DNA from 3 places in the Streptomyces sp. NPDC048639 genome. Region 3 is predicted to be linked to each of the others. Evidence: riboswitches for the same ligand, from Rfam matches in the RefSeq annotation. Region 3 holds a riboswitch; each other region holds the start of a gene.

Region 1 (9,430 bases), on a different contig from region 3:
AGACCCGGTTGCCCTGAGCCGCGAACTCGGCGGACTTGGCCATCATCCCCGCCGCAATCTCATCTTCGCTGGTCACAGGCGCGTCAGGGCCGAACTGCTCTGTGATGCTTCTACTGATCTTCATCGAGACGATCACTCCGCACCAGGAGGGCGGACTCGGTGCCCCTCTTCGGGGGGGGCTGGGCGTGCCCACAGGTCGTGCAGTACGGCTCAGCCGACCGGCCCGGATTGCGCCGGTACGAGAGAAGCTTCTGCGGGTGACGGGGCTCCCGGCCCGGCGGAGCGTGCCCGCTGGAATGCGCGCCGGCACGTGCGTGCCAGGAACGTGTAGAAGCGGTCCGGGAGGAAGACGGCATCCGCGACGATCATCGCGCCGGAGAAGAGCGGGAGCCCCAAGAGGATCGCGATACCGATGTGCATACCGAGCAGCACAGCCAGGACGGGGTACTTGAACCGGCCGAACTGGGTGAACGGGAAGGCCACCTGGAGAAGAACCGTCAGATATCCGACGGCGACGAGCATCATCGGATACCCGTCCGCCATGTGCGACAACGCGGGCCACGGCCGGAACAGGTCGAGGTTCAGGACGTAGTGGAGAGCCGTCCCGTTCGCCCAGGTTTCCCCCTGCACCTTGTACAAGCCCGTCGACGCGTAGAGGAGGCAGACCTGGACCGCGATGACGAACATGCCGCAGTTGTGCAGCGTCGTGACGAGGATGCGGCGTGCGGAGCCGAGTTGGGACCTGATCTCGGTCGCACTCGATCGGGACGGTAGCTGTACTGCGCTTTCCGAGGGGACGCCGAGCCGGGCCCTGCGGGCGTCGAGGGACCAGCGTCGACCGCAGGCGGTGAAGCAGAGGTACACGGCCATGAGGAGCATCAGGTTGTCTCCTCCGTCCGCCATGTAGATGGCCCTCGCGTGGAAGCAGGCCACCACGGCTGCGAACAGCACGGACACCGCCCTGGTGCGCCAGCCGAGCGCGAAGAGCGCGGAGATGACGAGGGCCGACGCGTAGCAGAACTCGAAGTACGCCCGGCTGTCGGACAGCGTGAGGAAGCTGAACCAGCCCGTCTGGTCGAACAGCTGGGTGGCCAGTTCGGGAGTCCACGGTGAACCGGGGCCCCAGATCTCGTCACGGTGCCCGAACTCCCGCAGGAGGAAAGCGAAATAGAGCAGGCCGTATCCGATGCGCAGCACTGCTGCCGCGTACAAGGAGATCGGTTGTTCTGTGAGCTTGGTGCGGAGCGCCACATGGAGGTCGTGCAGTCGCTGGGTGGCGTCGTCGGTCCGCGATGCCGTCGGGCGCGGCGAGGGTGTCATATCTGGTGCCTGCTCAGTTCGCATGGGATGGCGTCTTCCACCACGGCAGATACCGCGTGTCGACAGGGGCTGGTGCTGTCCGCTGAGGACTGCTCACTGAGCCGGTCGACGTGATCGGCAGCGTGATGACCCGGAGTTGAATGCTGTCAAATGCCTGGTGCCGGTGGGCGGCGACGCGCTCCGCCGCGATGTTGCGCAGATACTTCTTCAGCATCAGAGCCCGCTCTGTGCGTGACTGATCTTCACTGCCGTGCAATTCGAGATACGTGGTCCAGGCCCGGCGCAGCGTGTTCTGCGCGGTATGACTCGGGAACGGGTTGTGCCTGACCGCTGCATTGTCGACGGCTGTCAGGTCGAACCAGTCGCCGACCTCGACCGTGCCGTCAGCGGCAGTCAGCCTGGTCCTCACCGAGATGTGCCGATTGACCGACTCCGGTTCCGGAGCGAAGAGTCGCCAGTTCTGTTCGAACAGGGGATAGACCCACGCGTTGATCGGCTTGCTGTAAGACTTTGAAATCCTGTTCGAGGGGGCCACGTGCAGAAACAGCAGAAGCACGTGGACGACTGAGATTGCCAAGCACAGCGCGACCGCGAGGCTGATCGCCGTCCTGAGCGGTTGCGGTAGTCCGGAGAGCCCCTGGGAGGGACCACTCTGCCCGCCGGAGGACGGTGGCGCCGGTGGTGCACCGTTCGCGCCCCCCTCTTCCCCCCGTTCACGGGGTTCCTTCACATGAACTGACTCAATGCCACCCAGCACGGCCGCACCCGGTCCTTCCCCATCCTGACTGCACGCATCTGCTTCTCCCGAGCTTCCTGCGCACATCCGCGCCCCCGCCGACATGTTCGCGGCCCCTCGTTCAGAACGGGGCTGCGTTGCGGACCGGGGTGACGAGGGGCGTCATCCGTCTTCCCCGGTGCCTGATCCGGGGCGGGCACGCGGCGGAATCCGAGAGGATCCGCCGCGTGCCGCCCATTCATCCACTGCGAGCCGTCGCGTCGGAGGGCTCGCGCCCTCGTTGGAGCCGTCGTGTCGGACCGGCCCCCATAGGAAGCGAGAGGGCTGTCCGGCTTGCTGATTCGCCACCCTGTGGCTCGCGAATCAGCAAGGCCGTCCCGGTCCCGCTGTCCGTGCGACGAGGCTCGTCATCCCTGGTGTTTCGGCCGCTCTCCGTTGTTGCCGGAGTGCTGCCGGTGTCTCTTGGTCACCAGGAGAGTTGCTTCTGCGCTTCCTCGTAGCTGTCGCGCGCTTCCTTGTCACCCTTGTCACCGTGGTGCTCACCCGCGTCGCCAGGCTTCTGGCCCTTGCCGCCGTGGTGCTCACCCTTGTCACCGGGCTTCTGGCCCTTACCGCCGTGGTGCTCACCCTCGCCGCCCGGCTTCTGACCCTTGCCGCCGTGGTGCTCACCCTCGCCACCGGGATACTGGCCATGGCCACCGCCACCGCCCGGCCGACCGTGGTGGTCACCCTGGTCACCGTGATCACGGCCATGGCGGCCGTGGTGTCGTCCGTGGTCGCCGCCGCCGTTGCCGCCGGTGATGGAACCGGTAGTCGCGCCCGTGGTCGCGCCGGTCGTGTCACCACCCGTCGTGGCACCTGTTGTGGCACCGCCCGTCGTCGCACCGGTTGTCGCACCAGTGGTGGCGCCGGTGGTCTCTCCGGTGGTGGCGCCTGTGGTCGCTCCGGTGGTGTTGCCGGCGATGGTGCCGCCGGTGGTGACCCCGCCGGTCGTGAGTCCGCCCGAGGTGACCCCGCCGTTGGTGACACCGCCGGTGGTGATGCCGCCGATCAGTCCGCCGTCGGTGCCACCCGTCGTCGTGGTGGCGCCCGTTGTTGTCGCACCCGTGGTGGCGCCGGTCGTCGCACTGCCACACTGCGGGCGAGTGATCACATTGTTGATCATCGTGACGGAACCGTTCCGTGCCAGCGCCCGGCCGTTGATGGTCGCTGCGTCGTTCAAGGTGATCGACTGCAGCGCCATGATGGTGCCCACGAACCTGGTCCCCGAGCCGATGGTGGCGGAGGTTCCGATCTGCCAGAAGACATTGCACGGCGAGGCCCCGTTGATGAGGGACACCGAGCTGCCCGTGGCCGTCGTCAGCGCCTCTGGGATCTGGAACACCCAGACGGCGTTGGGGTCGCCTTGCGCGTCCAGCGTGAGCGTGCCGGTGAGGCCCATCCCTGCGGCGGCGGGGCGGCTGTAGACGCCCGGAACGAGCGTCAGACCACCGGCGTCCGGCGGGAGGGTGCCATCCGATGCCTGACCGGCGGCGTTGTTGTAGGCAGCGACCAGGTCGGTCTGGGCATCCGCGGGGACGGTACTCGGGGGTTGGTAAATGACCCCGTTCACGATGCCGGGCGGGAAAAAGCCGGTGATCGACGTCCCGGGACTCACTCCGAGATCGCCGTTGACCACGGAGGGACCAGTGTTGGTCACCGACTGGCCACCCAGAACCGCGAATGAGGTCGCCGTACCCAGGGGGACAGCGGTCGCAATGGCGTGGGCCTGCGTCTGTACGAAGCCCACGGCGCCTGCGATCATCACGGCGACCGCCGCGAACCAGGTCGCAAGTGTGCGCCGCTTGGGCGCTCCAAAGTATTTCAGCGTCATCGAGAGGCCCACTCCTGTGAGGAAACGCGGCGAATTCTTTTCTGCGACTCGTTTCGATGCCCGGTGAATCGCTCAACTCTTGCCGTTGCAATGCTAGCCCGCCGAAAACATGCACACGGGATTCATATGGGTGAATCCTGGAGCTAATCATCAACCGCGATACAGATAATCGAATAGTTACATCGGCGAGTTGCTGTCGGAGAAATCCTGTCCCCTTCACGGGGTCGGCCGGCCAGGAATCCCAACCAATTCGGAGCATGATTCGTCAACGCTCGTTATCCGGACGCGCGTTACGTGAACCGACCGAGCTTGGTGGTACAACCGCGGCGCGAGCGGCAGGAATCCCGCGTCTCAGCACTACCTTCGCCGGGTTGGGGCGCAACGCTGACGGGACTCTCGCGATGGCCTTCGCTTTCGCGGAGTGCTTCAGCGCTCTCAACTCCGGGCGCGTTTCCATGCATGCGTGAAGCGTGGAAGCTCCTCGTGCAGCAGACGCCCGGCCAGTGCACCGCCGAATACGACGACTCCCACGCCCACCAGCCAGGACTGGAGGACAAGGACGGTTCCGAAGGGACCGTAGGTGACGGCATTGGATGCGATCAGGGGCGAGAAGATGAGCCGGGAGAAGACCCTGAGGCCGACCAGGCCGATGACGGTGGCCAACGCACCGGGCAGCAGAGCCCGCCAGCGAACCCGCCCGCCGAGCAGAATGCGCTGCGACCACCAGAACAACAGGAGAGCGCTCAGCGCTGCGGCGAACCCGCCAGTCAGGGAGCCCCGCCACAGCCTGGTGGTGGCGGAAACGAAGAGATATGCGACGAGTACACAGAGCCACAGCACGTGCCGCCACCTCGCGTACCAGCGGGCCGAGGGCAGACCCCAGACCTTCTCGTAGCCGGTCTGCACCGCCGCCCCGAAGGTCAGACCGAATACGGCGAGGGCAGCAATACCGAAGGCAGTCGTGGTCCGCAGAGCCTGGCCGGGCCGGGCGAACAGCTCCTCGACCTGCTCTTTGGAGGCCATCGATACGCCGAGCCCGTCCCCGAGCCACTGCGCGAACCCCCGCCCGCGCTCCGGATCGGCCGCGGAGACAACGAGCAGCAACGGCACCAACGTGAGGAGTCCGAGCGCAGCGAACCCCAGCGAACGCGACCCCAGTTCAAGATCTGTGGAGCGCCGCCACCCCCGGCCGACAGGCGAGTCGCGGAATGCCCGGCGCAGCCGTCCGAAAAGGGATGTGCCGGCATGTGGAGACTTCTTCGGCATGCACGTGGACTATCACGGTCGACGACGTCCCGCGGTCTCACCTGTTGTCGGAAGTTGCCCTGCGCACTGCACATGCCTCACTGGGCGGGCAGAGCAGTGTCCCCCAACCCACTTTCCGAACGCGCCTGTTGGGGGACACCGAGAAAACGCTGGAAGATCAATCCGCAATGGGCAGATAGACCCGGTTGCCCTGCGCGGCGAACTCGGCCGACTTGGCCATCATCCCCGCCGCGATCTCTTCTTCGCTGGTCCCGGCAAGATCCGGGGCGAACTGCTCGGTGATGCTTCTGCTGATCTTCATCGAGCAGAACTTCGGGCCGCACATCGAGCAGAAGTGCGCGGTCTTCGCCGGCTCCGCCGGGAGTGTCTGGTCGTGGAAGGCGCGGGCCGTGTCCGGGTCGAGGGCCAGATTGAACTGGTCCTCCCAGCGGAACTCGAACCGCGCGTCCGACAGCGCGTCGTCCCACTCCTGCGCGCCCGGGTGTCCCTTCGCCAGGTCGGCCGCGTGGGCGGCGATCTTGTACGTGATGACGCCCGTCTTCACGTCGTCCCGGTCCGGCAGCCCCAGGTGCTCCTTGGGCGTGACGTAGCAGAGCATCGCCGTGCCCCACCAGGCGATCATCGCGGCGCCGATGCCCGAGGTGATGTGGTCGTAGGCGGGGGCGACGTCGGTCGTCAGCGGGCCGAGTGTGTAGAAGGGCGCCTCCTCGCAGATGTCCTGCTGGAGGTCGATGTTCTCCTTGATCTTGTGCATCGGGACGTGGCCCGGGCCCTCGATCATCGTCTGCACACCACGGGACTTGGCGATGCGGTTCAGCTCGCCCAGCGTCTCCAGCTCCGCGAACTGCGCCTCGTCGTTGGCATCCGCGATCGAGCCTGGCCGCAGGCCGTCGCCGAGCGAGTACGTGACGTCGTAGGCGGCGAGGATGTCGCAGAGCTCCTCGAAGTGCTCGTAGAGGAACGACTCCTTGTGGTGGGCCAGGCACCACGCCGCCATGATCGAGCCGCCGCGGGAGACGATGCCGGTCTTGCGGCGGGCGGTCAGCGGGACGTACGGGAGGCGGACGCCGGCGTGGACCGTCATGTAGTCGACGCCCTGCTCGGCCTGCTCGATGACGGTGTCCTTGTAGATCTCCCAGGTCAGTTCCTCGGCCTTGCCGTCGACCTTCTCCAGCGCCTGGTAGAGGGGGACGGTGCCGATGGGGACGGGGGAGTTGCGCAGTACCCACTCGCGGGTGGTGTGGATGTTGCGGCCGGTGGAGAGGTCCATGACCGTGTCGGCGCCCCATTGGGTGGCCCAGGTCATCTTGTCCACCTCCTCCTCGATGGAGGAAGTGACCGCGGAATTGCCGATGTTGGCGTTGACCTTCACCAGGAACCGCTTGCCGATGATCATCGGCTCGATCTCCGGGTGGTTGACGTTCGCCGGGAGTACGGCGCGGCCCGCCGCGATCTCCTCGCGGACGACCTCGGGCGCGACGTTCTCGCGGAGCGCCACGTACTCCATCTCCGCCGTGATCTCGCCCCGGCGGGCGTACGCGAGCTGGGTCACGGCCCGCCCGTCGCGCCCGCGCCGGGGCAGGCGCGGGCGGCCGGGGAAGACCGCGTCCAGGTTGCGCAGGCCGCCGCGCGGCGAGGTGTGCTTGATGCCGTCGTCCTCGGGGCGCACCGGACGGCCGGCGTACTCCTCCGTGTCGCCGCGGGTGATGATCCAGTTCTCCCGCAGCGGCGCGAGGCCGCGGCGGACATCGGTTTCGACATTGGGGTCGGTGTACGGGCCGGAGGTGTCGTAGAGCGTGACGTCCTGCCCGTTGGTGAGGTGCACTCGCCGCACCGGGACCCTCAAGTCCGGGCGCGAACCGGTCACGTGGTCCTTGTGCCAGCCGATCTCGGTCGAGTCGCCGCTGGCAGGCGTGCGTGCGTCCTGAATGGTCATGAGACCTACTCCCTACGCCGGCATTACCCGGTAACAGGTTCGGCGGTCGACGCAGCGGCTTCCGTGACGGTCCCCGGCATCGGCCGGACACCCCCTACGGAGGTCAGCGCCCTCTCAGCCCGGTGCTCCGAGCTCCCGCGTGTGCAGAAAGGCGCCACCACGGTAACGGGTCGTTCCGGTACGGGAAAAGGGGGTCTCCCGGAGCGGACGTCGCGCCGGGCCCCGGACCGGTCCCGTCGTCGGGACCGACGCCGGTGCGCAGGCGCGTGCGGATGCGGATGCGGATGCGGTCATGTTGCCGTCCGACCGCGGACCGGACGGCGGGCATCACGCCGCACACCGTCCTTGCGATGATCGGGCGGTGACGCCAACGCCCGAGCCCCACTCGCACAGCCACTCCCACAGTCACGGCCCTGCCGCGCCCGTCTCCCAGCATCTGCGCAAGATCATCGCCGCGGTGCTGATCCCGTTCGCCGTGGCCGTGGTCGCCGGCCTGATCGTGCTCTGGCCGGGCGGGGTGCCCGATCACGAACGGTCCGGGGTCGGCTTCGACCGGCAGACGGAGTCCGGCCGGGTCGTGAAGGTCGAGGAGGTCGACTGCAAGGACGTCAACGTCCAGCCGCAGCAGCCCCCGTCCGCCGACGGTTCGCGGACGCAGCCCCCGGGCGGCGCGGAGAAGTCTCCCGGCACCTGCAAGCGGGCGACGGTCGAGGTGACCTCGGGCAAGGACTCGGGCCGGAGGTTCGAGGAGATCGTGCAGCCCGACGCGCCGCGTCAACTGACCACCGGGCAGGGCGTCGTGGTGGCGTACGCGCCCGGCGCCCCCCGCGAACTGCAGTACTCCGTCACCGACGTGGACCGCGGATTCCCCATGGCGCTGCTCGCGGGGATCTTCGCGCTCGCCGTCGTGCTGGTGGGCCGGATGCGGGGGCTGATGGCGCTGATCGCCCTGGCCGTCAGTTTCGCCGTCCTGTCGTTCTTCATCCTTCCGGCGATCCTGCACGGTTCGAACCCGCTGATCGTGGCCATGGTCGGCAGCAGCGCGATCATGCTGATCGCCCTCTACACCTGCCACGGCCTCAACGCACGGACGTCCGTGGCGGCCCTCGGCACGCTGGTCTCCCTGCTGCTGATCGGGCTGCTGGGTTCGGTGTTCATCGGCTGGGCTCAGCTCACCGGGAACACCTCGGACGAGACCGGGCTGATCCACGGCCTCTATCCCGGCATCGACCTCAGTGGTCTGCTGCTGGCCGGTGTCGTCATCGGCTCGCTGGGCGTCCTGGACGACGTGACGGTCACGCAGACGTCGGTGGTGTGGGAGCTGAAGCAGGCCGACGAGGCGATGACGGCGCGTCAGCTCTACCGTGCGGGCCTGCGCATCGGCCGGGACCACATCGCCTCGGTGGTGAACACGCTCGTCCTGGCGTACGCGGGCGCTGCCCTGCCGCTGCTGCTTCTGTTCTCGGTCGCGCAGAGCGATGTGGGGACCGTGGCGAACAGCGAGCTCGTCGCGGAGGAGATCGTACGGACCCTGGTCGGCAGCATCGGGCTGGTGGCGTCGGTGCCGGTGACCACGGGCCTGGCCGCGCTGGTCGTCTCCGCGGACCGGCCGGCGCCGGGGGCGGAGAGCCGCCCCCGGGCCGCTAGCGGTCGCCGGAGGAGGAAGAAGTGAACTTCCGCACCACGTAGATGAGTCCGGCGACGAGAGCGACGAGCACCAGCGCCTTGAAGAGCAGCGCGATGACGACGCCGACCACCTTGAGGATGATGCCGCCGAAGACGAGGAGCGCGAGCAAGGGCACCGCGACCCACTTCACCCACCACGGCAGACCCGCGTAGATCTCCTTGACCGCCACGTCCGTCCCCTGCTTCCGCTTCTCGCTCCCGGTCCTTCCGGAAGGGTCGTTGCTGCGTTCGATGCTAGGCGGGCGGGGAGTCCCGCGGAGGGCCGCGGGCCCCCGTCCTTCCCTGACCGGTCCCCTAGGGACAGGGAGCCCGCGTCTCAGCTCTCAGGGGGAGAGAAGACGACCAGGACGCGCAGGTCCTCGGTGATGTGGTGGAACTTGTGGGCGACGCCGGCCGGTACGAAGACGACGCTGCCGCGCGCGACCTGGGTGGTCTCCATCCCGACGGTGACCGAGGCACGGCCGCTCACCACGAAGTACACCTCGTCCTGGCGGTGCGGCTGCTGAGGGTCGGCGGACCCGGCATCGAGCGCGTACAGCCCGACCGACATGTTCCTTTCGCGAAGAAACTGAAGGTATGCACCATCGTTGGCGGCGCGCTCCGCCTCCAGTTC
Region 2 (9,430 bases), on a different contig from region 3:
TGGCGGATGGCCGAGCCTCCCGAGGACTATCTGCGGGACGTCACGGCCGGTGTTTTCGCCGCGTTCTACGTGCCGTTCCTGGCCTCGTTCGTGGCCCTGATGCTCGCCGCGGACGACGGCCCGTGGCGTGTGCTCACCTTCCTGCTGCTCACGGTCGTCAGCGACACGGGCGCGTACGCCATCGGCTGGCGCTTCGGCCGGCACAAGCTCGCCCCGCGCATCAGCCCCGGCAAGACCCGCGAAGGGCTGCTGGGCGCCGTGGGCTTCGCGATGGCCGCGGGCGCGCTGTGCATGGAGTACCTGATCGACGGCGGGAGCTGGTGGCAGGGGCTGCTGCTCGGTCTCGCCGTGGCGGTCAGCGCCACCCTCGGCGACCTCGGCGAGTCCATGATCAAGCGAGATCTCGGGATCAAGGACATGGGGAACCTGCTGCCGGGCCACGGCGGGATCATGGACCGGCTGGACTCGCTCCTGCCGACCGCGCCCGTGGTCTGGCTGCTGCTGGTGGTCTTCGTCGGCTCGGGCTGACCGGGACGTACGACATCAAGGGGTCCGCCGCTCTGCGTGCGGGCCCCTTCGCCATGTCGCCGTGCCCGTCGGCCCCGCTCAGCCATGCCGGACGAAGGCCGCCGCCATCTCCTCGGACCCCGCACCGGTGGCCAGGAGCAGACGCAGCAGCACCCGGGCCTTGTACGGGTCGAGCATCCCGCCGTTGATCAGCCCCCGCCGCTGCAGGTCCGTCTCGGACCCGGCCGCGCTGTAGGCGTTCCGCAACACGGACCCGCTGCCCGTCCGTGACGTCAGCACGACCGGCATACGTTCGGCCAGGGTGCCGAGCACCGGCGCGAGCGCGGAAGGCACGTGGCCGACCCCGAAACCGGCGACGACGAGACCGTCACAGGTGTCCGCGGCCGTGCCGAGGAGTGCGGCGTCGTCGTCGAACGTGACGCAGTGGAGGGCGACGCGCGCCGCGGCGAAGGGCTCCGCGGGGAGCGGTAGAGGCTCGTGGCGCGGCGGCACTGCCATGATCCGCACCCGTCCCTCGACGACGTGCCCGACGGGGCCGGCGTTGGGGGAGACGAAGGTCGCCGTACTGGTGCTGTGGGCCTTGCGGACCCATCGCGGCGCGTGGATCTCGTCGTTGACGGCGACCAGCGCGCCCAGGGACCGGGCGCGGTCCGAGGCAGCGACCCGTACGGCCGCAAGGACGTTCGCCGGGCCGTCCGCGCCGGCGAGCGTGGGCTTGCGCATCGCACCGGTGAAGACGAGGGGTGCCTCGTGCGGCCAGACGAGATCGGCCAGGAAAGCCGTCTCCTCCAGGGTGTCCGTGCCCTGGGTGACGACGACGCCGAGGGCACCGTTCCGCACCGCAGAGGAGGCGGCGGCCACCACGTCCAGCACCTGCGCGAAGGTCAGGCTCGCGCTGGGCACGGCCTGGACGTCGCGGACATCGAGCTCCATCCCGGCCTCGGCCAACCCCGGTACGGCCGTGGCGATTTCGGCCCCGGTCAGTCGCGGCACCCCGCCGTCGCGGCCGGGCCCGCCGGACACCGAGATGGTGCCGCCGAGTGCGAACAGTGCGACGCGCATGCGCCGTTCCCCCCATCCCCTGTACCCGGCACGGCCGCCGGGCCGCCTCACCGTACCGGAGCGCGGACCGCGTCCGGCTGCGTACCGCCCTACCCTTGAGGCGGGGGCCGCCCGACCGCGCGGGGTGATGAGCATGCTCGACCTGGCCTCCCGGCTCTCGGCACTCCCCATGGGGCGCGGCGAGGCCCCATGGCCCGGCTGTGAGTACGTGAAGGGCTGGGGCGTCTTCGGGCTCCCCCTCGATTCCGGGCACGTCCTCGCCCTGCGGGTCTTCCCTGAGAACTCCTTCGCCCCCTACCGCACGCTCTGGCACCGGGACCCGCAGGGCCGGTGGTCGCTCTACGTCGACGGGCCGCGTCTCGACACCGCCTGCCCCCGCTACTACGGCCCGGCGTGTGTCCGTACGGCGCATGCTCGTATCGAGCTGACCTGGACGGGGCCGGCGTCCCTGCGGGTCGTGATGGACGGGGCCGACTCACCTGCACTGGACTGGACCCTGACCGCGTCCGTCACCCCGCTGCTGACCCTCCTCAACGCCGCCGGTGCAGGCATGCCGGCCGCCACCTGGCGTTCCCCCTTCCTGCTCCGGCTGCGAGAGCGCCTCGCAGGCGCCCTGGGCCTGGGGCGGCTTCAGTTGTCCGGTGTGATGCCCAGCGGTCACACCGGAACGCTGATGCCGCAGCAGATGTACTTCATCGACCATGCGCGGGCCACGCTCGACGGCATCGACCTGGGGTCCCCGGTCCGCCTCCGGGAGAGTCCGCGCATCGGGGACGTCACCCTCCCCGCACGCGGAGTCCTCGCCATCGGCCAGGCCGCTTGGGAGATCCGCGACCGCGCCGCGTACGAACGCACCCGCGCGGAGACGGCCCGGGGCACGGGGGACGACGGCCCGGCGTGAACGGATGCCAGGCGTGGTGATGCAAGGGGGACCGCACAGGATCGGAGGGCGAACGGTTACGGAAGGCCGCCCTGCGGGAACGTTCTGCTACCACTCCGGCGTGCCCTGCTCGCTGCCTTCCGTCCGATGTCCTGGCGCGGTGGGCGCGGGGCCGTTGTCGTAGCCGCTGGACGTGACCTTGTGCCGCCGATGAGTTCGTCCGGCCCCCGAGGTCTCATACGGCAGAGAGGCCATCGACCGCCTTCGGCCATAGGAGACGGGGCCCGGGGGTGACCGGTCTCCCACCGCTCCGGCCTGGGGCGCCGTAGTTGATCTGCCACACTGGTGCAGTTATGCCTGCACCCGGAGAACTCACCTTTGTCGCGCCGCGCGGTGCCAAGAAGCCGCCGCGGCACCTTGCCGATCTCACGCCCGCCGAGCGCCGTGACGCCGTGGCCGCGCTCGGTGAGAAGCCGTTCCGCGCCGGTCAGGTGTCGCGTCACTACTTCGCCCGGTACGCCGACGACCCCGCGGCCTGGACCGACATCCCCGCAGCCTCGCGCGAGAAGCTGGCCGCCGGGCTGCTGCCCGAGCTGATGTCCGTGGTGCGGCACATCTCCTGCGACGACGACACGACCCGTAAGACGCTGTGGCGGCTCTTCGACGGCACGCTCGTCGAGTCCGTGCTGATGCGCTATCCCGATCGGGTCACCATGTGCATCTCCTCGCAGGCGGGCTGTGGCATGAACTGCCCGTTCTGCGCGACCGGCCAGGCCGGGCTCGACCGCAACCTCTCCACCGCCGAGATCGTGCACCAGATCGTCGACGGCATGCGGGCGCTGCGCGACGGCGAGATCCCGGGTGGCCCGGCGCGGCTGTCCAACATCGTCTTCATGGGCATGGGTGAGCCGCTCGCCAACTACAACCGGGTCGTCGGCGCCATCCGCCGCCTCACCGACCCGGAGCCGGACGGCCTCGGCCTGTCGCAGCGCGGCATCACCGTCTCCACCGTCGGTCTCGTGCCCGCGATGCTCCGCTTCGCCGACGAGGGCTTCAAGTGCCGTCTCGCGGTGTCCCTGCACGCCCCCGACGACGAGCTGCGCGACACCCTCGTGCCGGTCAACACCCGCTGGAAGGTGCGCGAAGTCCTCGACGCCGCCTGGGAGTACGCGGAGAAGTCCGGCCGCCGGATCTCCATCGAGTACGCCCTGATCAGGGACATCAACGACCAGGCGTGGCGGGCCGATCTCCTCGGCCGGCTCCTGAAGAACCGCCGGGTGCACGTCAACCTCATCCCGCTGAACCCGACCCCCGGGTCGAAGTGGACCGCCTCCCGCCCCGAGGACGAGCGGGCGTTCGTCGCCGCACTCGAGGCGCACGGTGTGCCCGTGACCGTACGGGACACCCGGGGGCAGGAGATCGACGGTGCCTGCGGGCAGCTGGCCGCGACCGAGCGTTGACGGCGCTGATAGCGTGCATTCGTACAAATGAACACTCCGACAGGGGAGCGCACCGAGCGCTGAGAGTGCGGCCGTGCGACGCCGCAGACCCTCGGACCTGATCCGGGTAATACCGGCGTAGGGAGTCTGCTCAACGATGAACACCAACCTTCGGCGTGCCATGGGCGCGGCGCTGCTCGGCGCCCTCGGTGTCTCGGCACTCGCCGCGTGCGGCGGCTCGGACGACACCGGAGACAAGGCCGCGGACCGCAGGACCGTCACCCTTGTCACCCACGACTCCTTCCAGGCCTCGGCCAAGGTCCTCAAGCAGTTCACGAAGGAGACCGGCTACAAGGTCGAGGTGCTGCGCGGCGGTGACGCCGGTTCGGCGGTGAACCAGGCCGTCCTGTCCAAGGACAATCCGCAGGGCGACGTCTTCTTCGGCGTCGACAACACCCTGCTCTCCCGGGCCCTCGACGCCGGCCTGTTCACCCCGTACGAGGCCAAGGACCTGGACAAGGTCCCGGCCGCGCTCCGGCTCGACGGGGACCGGCACCGCGTCACACCCGTCGACTCCGGCGACATCTGCGTCAACTACGACCGGAAGTACTTCGCCGGCAAGAAGCTCGCGCCGCCGCGCACCTTCGACGACCTGCTCAAGCCCGCGTACAAGAACCTCCTGGTCACGGAGAACGCCGCCACGTCCTCCCCGGGCCTCGGCTTCCTCCTCGGCACGGCCGCGTCCCGTGGCGAGGACACGTGGCAGGACTACTGGAAGAAGCTGAAGGCCAACGGCGTCGAGGTCGTCGACGGCTGGGAGCAGGCCTACTTCGACCGCTTCTCGGGCGCGGGCAAGGGCGACAAGCCGCTCGTGGTGTCGTACGCCTCCAGCCCGCCCGCCGGGGTCCTGGAGATGAAGCCGCAGCCGAAGGAGGCGCCGACGGGGGTCGCGACCGGCACCTGCTTCCGGCAGATCGAGTTCGCGGGGCTGCTGAACGGCGCGAAGAACGAGAAGGGCGGCAAGGCGCTGCTGGACTTCCTGCTGAGCAAGACCTTCCAGGAGGACGTCCCGTTGAAGATGTTCGTCAACCCGGCGCGCCAGGACGCCCGGCTGCCCGAGCTGTTCAGCAAGTACGGCGAGAGCATCGACAAGCCCGCGACGATGGCGCCCGGGAAGATCGCCGAGAACCGTGAGCAGTGGGTCGAACAGTGGTCCTCGCTGGTCCTGAAGTAACCACCGCCGAGGCGGAACCCGTCCGGTCCCGGCCCCGTGGCCGCCGGGAGACGGCGCTGCGGCTCGCGCTCATGGCCGTGCCCGCCGCCTTCTTCGGTGTCTTCTTCGGATACCCGGTCGCCGCAATCGTCGGCCGGGGCCTCAAGGAGGGCGGACACTGGCGGTTGGGGCGGGCCGCCCAGGCGCTGACCGATCCGGGCGTCCTGGACGTCCTGTGGTTCACGGCCTGGCAGGCCGCCGCCTCCACCGCGCTGACCCTCGCGATCGCGCTGCCCGGCGCCTATGTCTTCGCCCGGTTCGCCTTCCCCGGCAAGGAAGTTCTGCGGGCGGTCGTGGTGGTGCCGTTCGTGCTGCCGACGGTCGTCGTCGGCTCCGCCTTCCTCGCGCTGCTCGGCCGGGGCGGGATGCTCGACGACCTGTGGGGCTTCCGCCTGGACACCACGGTCTGGGCGATCCTTCTCGCCCATGTCTTCTTCAACTACGCGGTCGTGATCCGCACCGTCGGCGGGCTCTGGGCCCAGCTCGACCCGCGTCAGGAGGAGGCGGCGCGCGTCCTGGGCGCGAGCCGCTTCGCGGCCTGGCGCCGGGTGACGCTGCCCGCGCTGGCGCCCTCGGTCGCGGCCGCCGCCCTCATGGTGTTCCTCTTCACCTTCACCTCCTTCGGGGCCGTGCAGATCCTCGGCGGGCCGCGCTACGCGACGCTGGAGGTCGAGATCTACCGGCAGACCGCGCAGCTCCTGAACCTGCCGACGGCCGCCGTCCTCACCCTCGTCCAGTTCGCCGCGGTCGCCGCCATCCTCGCGCTGCACGCCTGGACGGTACGGCGCCGGGAGAGCGCCCTCGCGCTCGTGGACCCCGCGCGGACGGCCCGGCGCCCGCAGGGGCCCGGCCAATGGGCACTGCTCGCGGGCGTGCTGGCCGTGGTCGCGGTCCTGATCCTGCTGCCCCTCGGTGTCCTGATCGAGCGGTCGCTCGCCGCACCCGGAGGGTACGGGTTCACCTTCTACCGGGCCCTGCAGTCGGCCGCCGGCAGCGGCGGCACATTCCTCGTGGCCCCGCTGGAGGCCGTCGGGAACTCCCTGCGGTACGCCGCCGCGGCCACGGTCATCGCCCTGCTGATCGGCGGACTCGCGGCCGCCGCCCTGACCCGGCGCGCCGGACGGCTCGTACGGGGCTTCGACGCGCTGCTCATGCTGCCCCTCGGCACCTCCGCCGTGACCGTCGGCTTCGGCTTCCTGATCGCCCTGGACGAGCCGCCGCTCGATCTGCGCTCCTCGTGGCTGCTGGTGCCGCTGGCCCAGGCCCTTGTCGGCGTGCCCTTCGTCGTACGGACCATGCTGCCCGTCCTGCGCGCCGTCGACGAGCGGCTGCGCGAAGCGGCCGCTGTCCTCGGTGCTTCCCCGCTGCGCGCCTGGCGCGAGGTGGACCTGCCGCTGGTGCGCAGGGCGCTGCTGGTGGCGGCGGGCTTCGCGTTCGCGGTGTCGCTGGGGGAGTTCGGCGCGACGGTGTTCATCGCCCGGCCCGGCACCCCGACGCTTCCGGTCGCCGTGGCTCGCTTCCTGGGGCGTGCGGGCGAGCTCAACTACGGGCAGGCGATGGCCCTGAGCACCATCCTCATGCTGGTGTGCGCGGGCGCGCTGCTGGCGCTGGAGCGCATCGCCCCGCGGACGTCTGCGGGGGCACCGGCCGACCGCCCGGGAGGGTTCTAGATGTCCCTGCTGCGACTGGACGGCGTGACCGTACGCTTCGGCGGGCGCGCGGTGCTGGACTCGGTGGACCTGGAAGTCGCCGGACACGAGACCGTCTGCGTCCTCGGGCCCAGCGGCAGCGGCAAGTCCACCCTGCTCCGCGTGGTCGCCGGGCTGCAACGGGCCGACGCCGGGCGGGTGTTGCTCGCAGGGCGGGACCAGAGCGGTGTGCCCGCGCACCGGCGCGGAGTGGGCCTGATGTTCCAGGACCACCAGCTCTTCCCGCAGCGCGACGTGGGCGGCAACGTGGCCTTCGGGCTGCGGATGCGCCGGGTCCCGCGCGCGGAACAGCGCCGTGCGGTCGGGGAGTTGCTGGATCTCGTCGGACTGCCCGGGGCGCAGCGGCGGGCCGTCACGGAGCTGTCGGGCGGCGAGCAGCAGCGGGTCGCGCTCGCCCGCGCTCTGGCGCCGGAGCCACGGCTGCTGATGCTCGACGAGCCGCTCGGCCAGCTCGACCGGAGCCTGCGGGAGCGCCTGGTCGTCGAACTGCGCGAACTCTTCGGCCGGTTGGGGACCACGGTCCTGGCCGTCACCCACGACCAGGGGGAGGCGTTCGCGCTCGCCGACCGGGTGGTGGTGATGCGCGAGGGGCGGATCGAGCAGACCGGCACGCCGCTGGAGGTCTGGCAGCATCCGGCGTCGGAGTTCGTCGCCCGCTTCCTCGGCTTCGACAACGTGGTTCCGGCGACCGTACGGGGTGAGGCGGCCGAGACCGCGTGGGGCAAGATCCCGGTACCGCCCGGGACCGCCGAGGGCGCGTGCCGCCTGCTCGTCCGCCCCGCCGGCGTCCGGCTCGTCCCGGTCGCCGAGGGACTGCCGTGCACGGTCGCGGCCCGCACCTTCCGCGGCAACCACGTCGCGCTGCTGCTCCACCCCGCGGGCGGGCCGCGCCTGGAGGCCGCCTGCGCCCTGCACGAGGCTCCTGAGCCGGGTGCGGACGTGGGCGTCGCCTTCCGGGGCGAGGATGTCGTGATGCTGCCCTCCGCCGGCTGACGAGGCATCGGCGGAGGGCAGCGGGGGCGTCCGGCAACAGGCCGCCGGATTCAGGCTGTCGGGGTCATCGGGAGGAGAGCGGCAGCGCGGCGAGTTCGGCCACGGCCCACGAGATGGGCGCGAGGACGGCGAGCATCACCACGCCGCGCAGCGCGGCCGCACGGCGCAGCAGCGACGAGGAGGCCCCGATCCGCAGCAGTGCCGCCGTGGTGTCGCTGCGCGCGCCCTTGGTCTCCAGGGCGACTGTGAGGACCGTCGCGGTGGCGCAGGCCATCACCAGGGCCGCACCGACCCCGGTGAGCGGCCCGAACGGGCGGTGGCCGGTCGAGTCGAGCGCCGTCCCGTAGAGCTGGGTCGCGGCGAGCACGCCGGAGGCGACCGCGCACAGCACGCCGAGCGGGCGCCCCAGCCGCGTCGACTCCTCCTGAAGGACGCGGCCGGACAGCAGCCGCAGGGCGCCGGGGCGGCCCGAGGCCAGCAGCTTGCCGCAGAGGTGGGTCAGGCCCGGGCAGGCCAGGACGAGCCCGATCACGATGAACACCCAGCCGCCGACGACGCCCGGCGGAATCGTGTCCAGCCGGCCGGGCAGCGGCAGCAGGCGGTCGGAGGAGGCCGGGGTGGTCCTCGCAGCGTACGAGCCGAGGGCGATGCCGGCCGCCGTCAGCGCCACACCCCAGGGCAGCCCTGTGGAGACGGCGGCGCTGGCGGACGCGGGTTGCCCTTCGGCGGCCGCGGGACGGCTGGGTTCCGGGGAGTTGCCGGGCGCCGGCTTGCGGGGTCGCAGCACGACGGCCGTGGTCACACCGGAGAGCACCGGCACGACGAAGAGCAGGGTCAGCAGCCCGGCGTAGGGCAGCGGATGGCCGGCGCCGAGCATGTCCGCGACGCCGCTGTAGGGGGCGCGGCCGATGTCGCCGCGCAGCCCCAGGAAGGCCACCAGCGCGAACACGCTGCCCAGCGTGCAGGACACGGCCGTCGACACCGCCGCGAGCAGCGCCATGCCGACCGGGCCGAGCCCGACCGACGACAGGCCCGGCTGTGTGCGTGCCGCGGGGTCCGTACGGGCCACGGCTACGGCGAGCTGGACGACGGCGACGATCGGGACCAGACACCACAGAAGGCGGACGGCCGAACCGGTCGCCTGCTCGGGGTGCGCGAGCGCGTGGCCGAGCGCGGACAGCAGCAGGAAGCCGATGCCGGCGGAGGCCGCGGCGACCATCAGCCGCCGCAGCAGGACGAGGGGATGGGTGCCGCGGGCTAGACGGAGAGCGAGCACTCGGCTCTACCCTCCTTGTCCGGAAGGGGGATGCCGCCGACCCGGCGGCCGTCCACCAGCGCGACGGTACGGTCCGCGAGCGCCGCCACCTCGGCGTCGTGCGTGGCGAGCACGACCGTGATGCTGTGCGAGCGCGCCGCAGTGGTGAGCGTGCGCAGCACATGGGCACGGTCGGCGCGGTGCAGGGGCGCGGAGGGCTCGTCGGCGAAGAGCACCGACGGCTCGGAGGTGAGCGCGCGGGCGATGGCGATGCGCTGCCGCTGGGCCTGG
Region 3 (9,430 bases):
CCAAGTGGGTCCGCGGTGTCGAGTACATGACGGCGGACCGCCGCGGCTTCTGGGAGGAGCGCGGCTACCACAACGTCGGGGACCCCTGGGGCGAGCAGCGCTACTCGTACCAGGAGGGCCCGGGCGACGGCCCGGAGTTCTAGACCGCCTTCCGGCTCGGTGGTGATACGGCCGGCCGGCGCTTCTGCGGCCGTGGCTAGTGGTGGTATTCGTGCATCACCGCATGGCCCTTGCCGCGGCCGATCATCCACTTGTTGACGGGTGTGGTGATCAGGAACGCGATGAGGAAGCCGAGGGCCAGCGCGCCCCAGAAGAGGCCGTCGGACAGCTCCGCCTCCATGGCCCCCGGCGTCACCGCGATGATGCCGTTGTCGACCAGCTCCATGACCGCGATCGAGACGGTGTCGGCGGCCAGGGCCACCTTCAGGGCGCTCTTCCAGTCGAGGCCCGCGCGCAGCACGGCGAAGAGCGTGAGCGAGTAGCCGAAGAGAAACGCCAGCACGATCGCGAGGGCCATGGTCGGGGCGTTGTGCCAGGCCAGGGCGGTGCCGATGGCCATGCCGACGATCTCGCCGATGGCGCACCCGGTGAGGCAGTGCACGGTGGCCCGCGCGGCCGTCGGCCAGTCGGCGGCGGCCTGGTGGTGGCCACCTTGCTCGTCATGTGCGTTCTGCTCGGCGGTGACGCCTTCCTCGCCGTGGATGTCCCTTTCGGCGTGGACCCCCGGCTCGCCGTGGACGTGGTGCTCGCCGTTTACGTGCTCCATCGCTGAGCTCCCCGGTGCTGAGTGACCGTCTCTGTCACCCGTACCCAGCAATATACCCCCCAGGGGTATTCCCCTTCATGCCGGATCGCGACGCGCCCCGGCTCAGACGTCGCGCATCTCCTTCAGCCGGGCCACGTCCGCCGCATGACCGGACTTGCCGCCCGGGGTCTCGATCACCAGCGGCACGCCCTCGGTCGCCGGGTGCCCGAAGAGGTCGCCGAACGGGTCGGCACCGATGTGACCGGTGCCGATGTTCTCGTGCCGGTCCTTGTGGGCACCCACGACGTCCTTGGAGTCGTTGGCGTGGATCAGCCGGAGACGGCCCGGGCCGACCGTCCCGACCAGTTCGTCGAGCATGGTCTTCGCTCCGCCGGGCGCGGCCAGGTCGTGCCCGGCCGCGAAGGCATGGCAGGTGTCCAGGCAGACGCCGAGGCGCGGATGCCGGTCGAGCACATCGAAGTACGGGCCGAGATCGGCGACGAGCGAGCACAGGGAGAATCCCTGGCCCGCCGTCGGCTCCAGGAGCAGCCAGGGATCCTCGTCGTGGGTCAGCTCGTCGAGCAGCGGCAGCATCAGCTCCCGTACCTGTGCGAGGGCGGTCGTACGGCTCCGGCCGCCGGTGGCCGAGCCGGTGTGGACGACGACGCCGAGTGCGCCGATGTCCCGGCCCCGGCGGAGCGAGTGCCGCAGCGATGCCACCGACAGCTCGGCCGTGGCCGCGGTGTGCGACCCGAAGTTGATCAGATACGGGGCGTGGACGTACGCCGGGACGCCCTCATCGGCACATGCGGTCCGGAACTCCTCGTCCTGACGCGGATTGCCCGCGGGCGTGGCCCAGCCGCGCGGATTCGCCACGAAGACCTGCACGGTCTCCGCGCCGATCTCGCGGGCGTAGGCCAGACCGGTGGCGGCGAGACCGCCGGCGACCGGGACATGACTGCCGACGGGGTTACGGGAACGGGGGATGGGGCTGCTGCTCACACCGTCCAGGATCCCATGGCGTCCGCATGTGCCTCACCGGGCGCGAGCCGTACCGCTCGGTCGCGACGGACCCGGGCGGCCGTACGGCATCACTGCACGCCGGCCGCCGTACGTGTCACCGCGCACGGGCCGCCGTACGTGTCACCGCGCACGGGCCGCCGTACGCGTCACCGCGCACGGCGCCGCCGAACCGCCTCACCTCACGCGGATCGTGATCTCGCTGCCCTTGGGTGCCTCGTCCCCGCCGTCCACCGACTGGTCGAAGACGGTGTCCCCGAAGAAGAACCGCGCGACCTCGACCTTGAAGCCCGCTTCCACCAACTGCCGCTTGGCGTCGGCCTCCTTGGTGCCCTCGACGTCCGGCACCTCCACCATCTCCTGGCCCTTGGAGACGGTGAGCGTGACCGTGTCGCCCTGCGCGAGCTGCTTGCCCTCGCCCGGCGACTGGACGGCGACCTCGCCCTTGTCCTGCTCGGAGAAGACGCGCGTGGGGGCCACCTTCACCTTCAGCCCGTTCTCGCGCAGTTCGTTCGTCGCGTCCTCGAGCCGGTCTCCGACCACGTCCGGCGCCTCGACGGGCTCGCCCTTGCTGACGGTGATCGCGACGGCGGATCCGGGCTTGCGCTTCACACCGGAGCCCGGCTCCGTACGGAGGACCGTGCCCCGCGGTGCCTGGTCGTTGAACTCCCGGCTGACGATGCCCGGAGCCAGGCCCAGCTTCCGCAGCTCCGACTTGGCCTTCGCCAGCGGCATGCCCTCCAGGCTCGGGATCTTCACGACCTCGGGTCCCTTGGAGACGACGAGGGTGACCGGGCCGTTGCCGCGGATGCGCTTGCCGGGCGCCGGGTCCGTGTCGATGACCTTGCCCCGGTCGACGTTGGTGCTGAATGCCTCGGTCGCACGGACGTCGAGCCCCGCGTCCTGGAGCTTCTGCTCCGCCTCGTCCCGCGGCATCGCCAGGACCCCGGGGACGCGCGTGAACTGACCGGAGTTGATGTACCAGACGCCCGCGCCGATCCCCAGTGCCAGCAGCACGGCCGTCACGAGGGCAAGCACACCGCGCCGCGGCGGGCGCCGCCTCGCCCGGCCCGCGCTCGCGCCCCTGCCCGGCCCGGACGGGGCCCCCGGCTCCATCTCCAGCAGGCTGGTCCGGTTCATCGCGTCATCGGCGCTCGTCGCCCCGGCAACGCGCGGGATGACGCTCGTACGGTTCTCCGAACCGGCGGCGTCGTCCGCCACGGCCTGCGGCGGTACGGCGTCGAGCTGCTCGTCGGTGAGTGTGGCGCGGACGTCCCGGGTGGCCGCGAGCAGTGCCACCGCGTCGGCGGGGCGCAGCTCCGGGCTGCGGGCGGTGGCCGCCGCCATCAGACCGTCGAGCTGGGGGGCCAGCCCGGGCACGGCCGTGGACGGCGGGGCGATGTCCTCGTGCAGATGCTGGTAGAGCACCTGGGCGGGGGTGTCGCCGCTGTGCGGACGCGAGCCGGTGAGCATCTCGTAGAACACGACCCCGCAGGCGTAGATGTCGGCGCGGGTGTCGGAGGTGCCGTGCTCGATCTGCTCCGGTGCGAGATAGGACACAGTGCCGAGCAGTGATCCGGAGGAAGCGGTGGTGTTGGTGTCCACGGCCCGTACGAGCCCGAAGTCGGCGACCTTGACCCGGCCGTCGTCGCCGATGAGGACGTTCTCCGGCTTCATGTCGCGGTGGACGAGCCCGGCGCGGTGGGCGGCGCCGAGGGCCGCGAGGACCGGCTCCAGGATGTCGAGGGCGGCGCGCGGCTGGAGGGCTCCGCGCTCGCGCAGCACGTCGCGCAGCGTGCACCCGGCGACGTACTCCATCGCCAGATAGACGTAGTGGCCGTCGGTGCCCTGGTCGTAGACGCCCACGATGTTGGGATGGGCGAGCCGGGCCACCGACTTGGCCTCGCGAATGAAGCGGTCCACGAACGCGGCGTCGGAGGCGAGGCCAGGGTGCATCACCTTGAGGGCCAGCACCCGGTCGAGACGGGTGTCCACGGCCCGGTAGACCGTGGCCATGCCGCCGACGGCGATCCGTGCGTCCACGCGGTAGCGGCCGTCGAGCACCTGCCCGACGAGCGGGTCCTGGAGGGTCGTATCCACGATCACGCAGTCTACGAGCCATCGCGGACACACCGGTCCACCAGGACCCCTAGGGTGCGGACTGCAGCCGAACGGTGACAGCCGGCCCCGGACGGCGGTGCCGGGGGCGCGATGGGGCGGCTCAGCCGTGGGACGCCTGGGGGACGCGTTCGCGGCGGGGGAGTGGCTCAGCCGTGGGACGCGGCGGCGATGGCGGCTAGCTCCTCCAGCGCCGCCGTCCACGCCATGCGCGCGTACTCCGCGTGCCGCGCCTTGCCCTCGTCGGTCATGTCGAGCGCCTCGATCCCCGTCTCGGCGACGGTGACGCGGGTGCCCGCACCCTCGCTCGCGAGCGTGAACTCGACCAGGGTCGCGTCGCCCCGCTCCGGCGGCTGGTCGGGGTCGGCGGCCAGGAGGAAGACGAACCGGGTGGGTGCCTCGACCAGCTCCACCCGCGCGTGGAACTCCCCGTGCTCGTCCCAGCGGAAGCGCAGCGCCCCGCGCGGGCGCAGGTCCACCTCGGCGCCTCCGAAGGCGTACCAGGTCCGGATGTGCTCCGCGGTGGTCAGCACGCGCCAGACCCGCTCCACGGGGGCGGGGACGTACGCCTCGCGCTCGATCAGGTCGACGCTCACAGGGCACCTCCGGTCTCCGGCCTCGGTTTCCACGCTAGCCGTCCGGGGGCGGCCCGGCCCGCATCGCGGGCGCGAGCGTTCCGGGCCCGCCGGGCTCTCCGCGGCCGGTACGGACGGGCCACCGGTGCCGTCCCACGCGCCCGGTCCGGTTAGAACGCGGGCCGCTCCGGGTCCAGCGCCGCGACCCCCTCCGTCGGCGAGGACGCCTCGGCGAAGTGGCGCCGGGGGATGCGGCCCGCGCGATGCGCCAGCCTGCCCGCCTCGACCGCGTGCCGCATCGCCTCCGCCATCAGCAACGGCTCCTGGGCCCGGGTCACGGCCGACGCGAGCATGACCGCCGCGCATCCCAGCTCCATGGCGAGCGCCGCGTCCGAGGCGGTGCCCGCTCCCGCGTCGAGAATGACGGGGACGCGCGCGTGCTCGGTGATCAGCTGGAAGTTGTGCGGGTTGCGGATGCCGAGTCCGGAGCCGATGGGGGAGCCCAGCGGCATGATCGCGGCGCAGCCCGCGTCCTCCAGCTTCCGCGCCAGGACCGGGTCGTCGCTGGTGTACGGGAGCACGGTGAAGCCGTCGTCGACCAGGGTCTCCGCCGCGTCCAGCAGCTCGACCGGGTCGGGCAGCAGGGTCCGCTCGTCGGCCACGACCTCCAGCTTGATCCAGTCGGTGCCGAGCGCCTCCCGGGCGAGGCGGGCGGTGAGCACGGCCTCGCCCGCGGTGAAGCAGCCTGCGGTGTTCGGCAGGACGCGGATGCCGAGCCGGTTCAGTACGGACAGCACCGAACCGTGGACGGTCGGGTCCAGGCGACGCATCGCCACCGTGGTCAGCTCGGTGCCGGAGGCGACCAGCGCGCGCTCGAGCACCTCCAGGCTCGGCGCACCGCCCGTGCCCATGATCAGCCGGGAGGCGAACGCGCTGTCGCCGATGGTCAGCATGTCGGCACCGGGGGCCGCCCCGGTGCCGGTGCCCCCGGACGTGCTGTTGGCCGCCGTGTCGCGGAATGCGGTGTCGGTCATCGTCCGGATCAGCCTCCTTGGACCGCGGTGAGCACCTCGACACGATCGCCGTCGCCCAGCGCCGTGCCGGACCACCGGCCGCGCGGCACGACGGTCTCGTTCAGTGCGGCGGCGACACCCGACGGTGCCGTGGTCAGCGTTGCGACCACCTCGTCGAGGGTGGTCCCCGCGGGGACGTCCCGCGGCTCCCCGTTCACAGAGACGGTCATACGGGCAACTCCTGGAGTCGGCGGGGTGCGGACAGAAAACGCTGTGGGGTGAACGGGCGGGCCTCCTGGGGGAGTTCGCCGGTGGCCAGCACCTCGGCCATCGCATCGCCCGTGACCGGCGTGAGCAGCACGCCGTTGCGGTAGTGACCGGTCGCCAGATGCAGGCCCGGCAGCTCGGTCGGCCCCAGCAGGGGCGCGTTGTCCGGGGAACCGGGACGCAGCCCCGCGCGGGTCTCGACGAGCGGGAGTTCGGTGAGGCCGGGCACCAACTCGTGGGCGTCACGCAGCAGTTCGTAGACCCCTCCCGCGGTGACCGTGGTGTCCCACCCGAGCTCCTCGCTCGTGGCGCCGATCACCAGCTCACCGCTCTCCCGCGGTACGAGGTAGACCTGCCCGCCGCGCACCACGGCCCGTACGGTCCGCGACAGGAACGGCCGGTACGCCTCGGGAACGCGCAGCCGCAGCACCTGCCCCTTGACCGGCCGGACCGGCGGCACCACGTCCTCCGGCACTCCGTCGAGCTTCCCGCTCCGGCTCCCCGCCGCGAGGACGGTCTGCTCCGCGGAGAGTTCGCTGCCGTCGTCGAGCACCGCGCCCACGGCCCGGTCCCGTACGACCGTGAGCCGCCGGGTCCAGGAGCGGTGCAGCTCCACACCGGCGCGCTCGCAGGCCCGCAGGAGGGCGGCGGCGAGGCGGCGCGGGTCGGTCTGGTGGTCGCCGTCCACGCGGAGGCCGCCGCGTACGCCGGGCGCGAGCATGGGCTCCAGGCGGCGGCATTCGCGCCCGGTCAGCCACTGCGAGTCGAGCCCGTACCGGAGCTGGAGTGCGTGCAGCTCGCGCATATGGGCGCGGTCGTCGGCGTCCAGCGCGACGGCGAGGGTGCCGCAGGCGCGGTAGCCGATGTCCAGCCCGCTCGCCTCCCGCAGCTCGGCCGCGAAGTCCGGATAGCGCTCGGCGGAGGCGAGATTGAGCCCGAGGAGGGTCTCCTCGCCGTAGTGGAGCTCGGTGACGGCCGCCAGCATGCCGGCGGCGACCTGCGCGGCGCCGCCGCCCGGCGACGGATCGGCGACCGCCGTGCGCAGGCCCCGCTGGGCCGCGCGCCAGGCCGTGACGAGGCCGATGATCCCGCCCCCGACGACGAGGACGTCGTAGCCCGCGGGCGCGGGTCCGTCCCGCCCGCCAGGACCGTGTGAACTGCTGGTGTCGGATGCGTGCATGGGCGCCCGGCCCCTCCCTTCGCCGGCATGACCCGGATCAGGTTCGTACGGTCGGAGGCCGTCCAGCCTCCCTCTCAGCCCGGTGCGTCCGGGCTCCCGCGAGTGCTCTCGATCCGCCACCATAGTCCCTGGCTCCGACGGGGAGTAAGGGAGCGGCACCGGGTGTGCGCGGGGGGCGCCCGGCCCGCGGCACACTCCGGCGTACGTGATGCTGTGTCAGAGATCTCGACGCGCGCGTCTGCGGCCCGCCCCCGAAGCCGTCCTAGAGTGATCGTGTGAGCGATGACAAGCAGCCAGAGCAGCGGGTCGTGATCGTCGGCGCCGGAATGGCCGGGGTGCAGACGGCGGTCGCCCTGCGCGAGCGGGGCTGGAGGGGCTCGATCACACTGCTGGGGGCCGAGTCGCACGAGCCGTACGACCGGCCGCCGCTCTCCAAGGCCGTGCTCCTCGGCAAGGCCGACGGATCCGCCCTCGAGATCGACTTCCCGGCCCTGGGCATCGACCTGCTGCTGAGCCGACACGTCACCAGACTCCGCCCCGACCGGCACGTCCTGGAGACCGCCGACGGGCCCGTCCCGTACGACACGCTGGTCATCGCCACCGGCGCCGAACCGGTCACCCTCCCCGGCACCGAGGCCGAACCCGGCGTATACGTGCTGCGCACCCTCGACGACGCGGAGCGGCTGCGCCCCGTGCTCGAGGGCCGGCAGGAGGTCGTGGTGGTCGGCGCGGGCTGGATCGGAGCGGAGTTCGCGACCGCCGCGCTGGAGGCCGGCTGCCCGGTGACCGTCGTCGAGGCCGCGGACCGGCCGCTCGCCGGGGCCCTCCCGGCGGAGGTCGCCGAGCACATGGCCGCCTGGTACACGGACAACGGCGCCCGGCTGATCACCGGCGCCCGGGTGGCGGCGGTCGAGGCGGGCGCGGTGGTGCTGGAGGACGGACAGCGGCTGCGCGCGGACGCCGTGCTCGTCGGCATCGGGGCCCGCCCCACCACGGCCTGGCTGACCAACTCCGATGTGGAGCTGTGCCCGGACGGCTCCGTCCGTGCCGACGAGCGTCTGCGCACCTCGCAGCCCGACGTCTACGCGGTCGGCGACTGCGCGTCCTTCCCGTCCGGCCGCTACGGGGTGCGCCTTCTCGTGCACCACTGGGACAACGCGCTGCAGGGGCCGCGCACGGTCGCCGCGAACATCGTCGGCGAGGAGACCGCGGGATCCGTCTACGACCCGGTGCCCTACTTCTGGTCCGAGCAGTTCGGCCGGTTCGTGCAGTACGCGGGGCATCACTCCGGCGCCGACACCACGGTCTGGCGGGGCGACCCGACCAGCGCCTCGTGGTCGGTCTGCTGGCTGCGCGACGGGGTCCTGGTGGCGCTGCTGGCCGTGGGCCGGCCGCGGGATCTGGCGCAGGGGCGACGGTTGATCGAACAGGGCGCGCGGCTCGACCCGGAACGGGCCGCGGACCAGTCCGTACCGCTCAAGACGGCCGTCCTGGGCTGAGGCGGAGCCACCGGCGGAGGGCCGACGATCAGCCCCGCCCGGCCGCGCTCTGCTACCGGCTGTCAGTCCGGGATGGCAGGCTGGTGTCCGTGACCGAGATTGACACCAAGACCGATGCGCTTGTTCCCGCCTGGCTCACCCTCCCCGACGTCGCCGAACGGCTGGGCGTCGAGGTGACCCGTGTCAGGCAGCTCGTCAAGGAGGGCCAGCTCATCGCGGTCCGCCGCGGAGAGAACCGGGTTCTGCAGGTGCCGGCCGAATTCGTCGGTGACGGCAAGGTCGTCAAGGGCCTCGCCGGGACGCTGACGCTCCTCAGGGACGACGGCTTCACCGACGAGGAGATGCTGGAGTGGCTCTTCACGCCGGACCCGACCCTGCCAGGCACGCCGGCCCAGGCGCTGCGTGAGAACCGCGGCACGGAGGTGAAGCGCCGCGCCCAGGCGCTCGCCGTCTGACCGCATCGCACCGCAGGGCACCGCGCCCGCAGCGGGTCCTTCACCGCACCGGTGTCCGTACGCCCGGCCGCACGGCGTCCGGGCGCGAGCGTCCGGGCCTTGCCGCCCGGGCGTGAAGTACCGCCTGCCCGCAGCGCGGTGGCCTCCGGCGCGGTGAGGTGGGCCTCCCGCGCGGTGCGGCAGCTTCCCGTGCGGTTGCGCAGCCTCCCTGCGCGGCGCGGGGATGGACGCGCGCACGCGTCCTCCCCGGTGACCGCGCCTCGATGCCCCGACCGGCAACCCCGTACGGTGTGCGGGCCGGACCTCCGGCCCGCACACCGCCGACCCGGGGAGGGGAACCCATGGCCGCCGCAGCCCCCACCGCCCGCGACCAGCTCGCCGACGCCCTGCTCTATCTCTGCACCGACGCGCGCAAGCGCCAGGGCGATCTGCCCGAGTTCCTCGACGCGGTGCTGGCCTCCGGGGTGGACATCGTGCAACTCCGCGACAAGGGCATGGAGGCCGCGGAGGAGCTGGAGCATCTCGAGGTCTTCGCGGACGCCTGCCGCCGCCACGGCA

Evidence for each region. A riboswitch is a leader RNA that binds a small molecule or an ion and turns the genes downstream of it on or off. The one in region 3 is predicted to bind thiamine pyrophosphate.
Region 1: it holds a riboswitch for thiamine pyrophosphate, as region 3 does, so the genes downstream of both, thiC (phosphomethylpyrimidine synthase ThiC) here and thiO (glycine oxidase ThiO) in region 3, are expected to answer to the same signal.
Region 2: it holds a riboswitch for thiamine pyrophosphate, as region 3 does, so the genes downstream of both, ACGFNH_RS08800 (thiamine ABC transporter substrate binding subunit) here and thiO (glycine oxidase ThiO) in region 3, are expected to answer to the same signal.

The regions. Positions count from the first base shown of each region.
Region 1 is NZ_JBICVP010000009.1:67,632-77,061, reverse strand. It holds gene ACGFNH_RS24310 (hypothetical protein) at 1-124, opposite strand, end outside; gene ACGFNH_RS24305 (HTTM domain-containing protein) at 211-1,320, opposite strand; gene ACGFNH_RS24300 (DUF5819 family protein) at 1,334-1,876, opposite strand; gene ACGFNH_RS24295 (ice-binding family protein) at 2,523-3,929, opposite strand; gene ACGFNH_RS24290 (YhjD/YihY/BrkB family envelope integrity protein) at 4,365-5,195, opposite strand; gene thiC (phosphomethylpyrimidine synthase ThiC) at 5,353-7,131, opposite strand; TPP riboswitch at 7,124-7,280, opposite strand; gene ACGFNH_RS24280 (YibE/F family protein) at 7,424-8,803, shown strand; gene ACGFNH_RS24275 (DUF5326 family protein) at 8,775-8,987, opposite strand; gene ACGFNH_RS24270 (cupin domain-containing protein) at 9,134-9,430, opposite strand, start outside.
Region 2 is NZ_JBICVP010000003.1:107,784-117,213, reverse strand. It holds gene ACGFNH_RS08820 (phosphatidate cytidylyltransferase) at 1-528, shown strand, start outside; gene ACGFNH_RS08815 (asparaginase) at 607-1,590, opposite strand; gene ACGFNH_RS08810 (hypothetical protein) at 1,718-2,491, shown strand; gene rlmN (23S rRNA (adenine(2503)-C(2))-methyltransferase RlmN) at 2,824-3,930, shown strand; TPP riboswitch at 3,962-4,071, shown strand; gene ACGFNH_RS08800 (thiamine ABC transporter substrate binding subunit) at 4,067-5,143, shown strand; gene ACGFNH_RS08795 (ABC transporter permease) at 5,200-6,852, shown strand; gene ACGFNH_RS08790 (ABC transporter ATP-binding protein) at 6,853-7,884, shown strand; gene ACGFNH_RS08785 (hypothetical protein) at 7,949-9,160, opposite strand; gene ACGFNH_RS08780 (ABC transporter ATP-binding protein) at 9,142-9,430, opposite strand, start outside.
Region 3 is NZ_JBICVP010000001.1:338,688-348,117, reverse strand. It holds gene ACGFNH_RS01500 (sulfite oxidase-like oxidoreductase) at 1-143, shown strand, start outside; gene ACGFNH_RS01495 (DUF4396 domain-containing protein) at 197-766, opposite strand; gene ACGFNH_RS01490 (deoxyribonuclease IV) at 869-1,747, opposite strand; gene pknB (Stk1 family PASTA domain-containing Ser/Thr kinase) at 1,943-3,865, opposite strand; gene ACGFNH_RS01480 (SRPBCC domain-containing protein) at 4,033-4,479, opposite strand; gene ACGFNH_RS01475 (thiazole synthase) at 4,629-5,411, opposite strand; gene thiS (sulfur carrier protein ThiS) at 5,501-5,701, opposite strand; gene thiO (glycine oxidase ThiO) at 5,698-6,918, opposite strand; TPP riboswitch at 6,930-7,021, opposite strand; gene ACGFNH_RS01460 (NAD(P)/FAD-dependent oxidoreductase) at 7,245-8,417, shown strand; gene ACGFNH_RS01455 (Rv2175c family DNA-binding protein) at 8,507-8,872, shown strand; gene thiE (thiamine phosphate synthase) at 9,214-9,430, shown strand, end outside.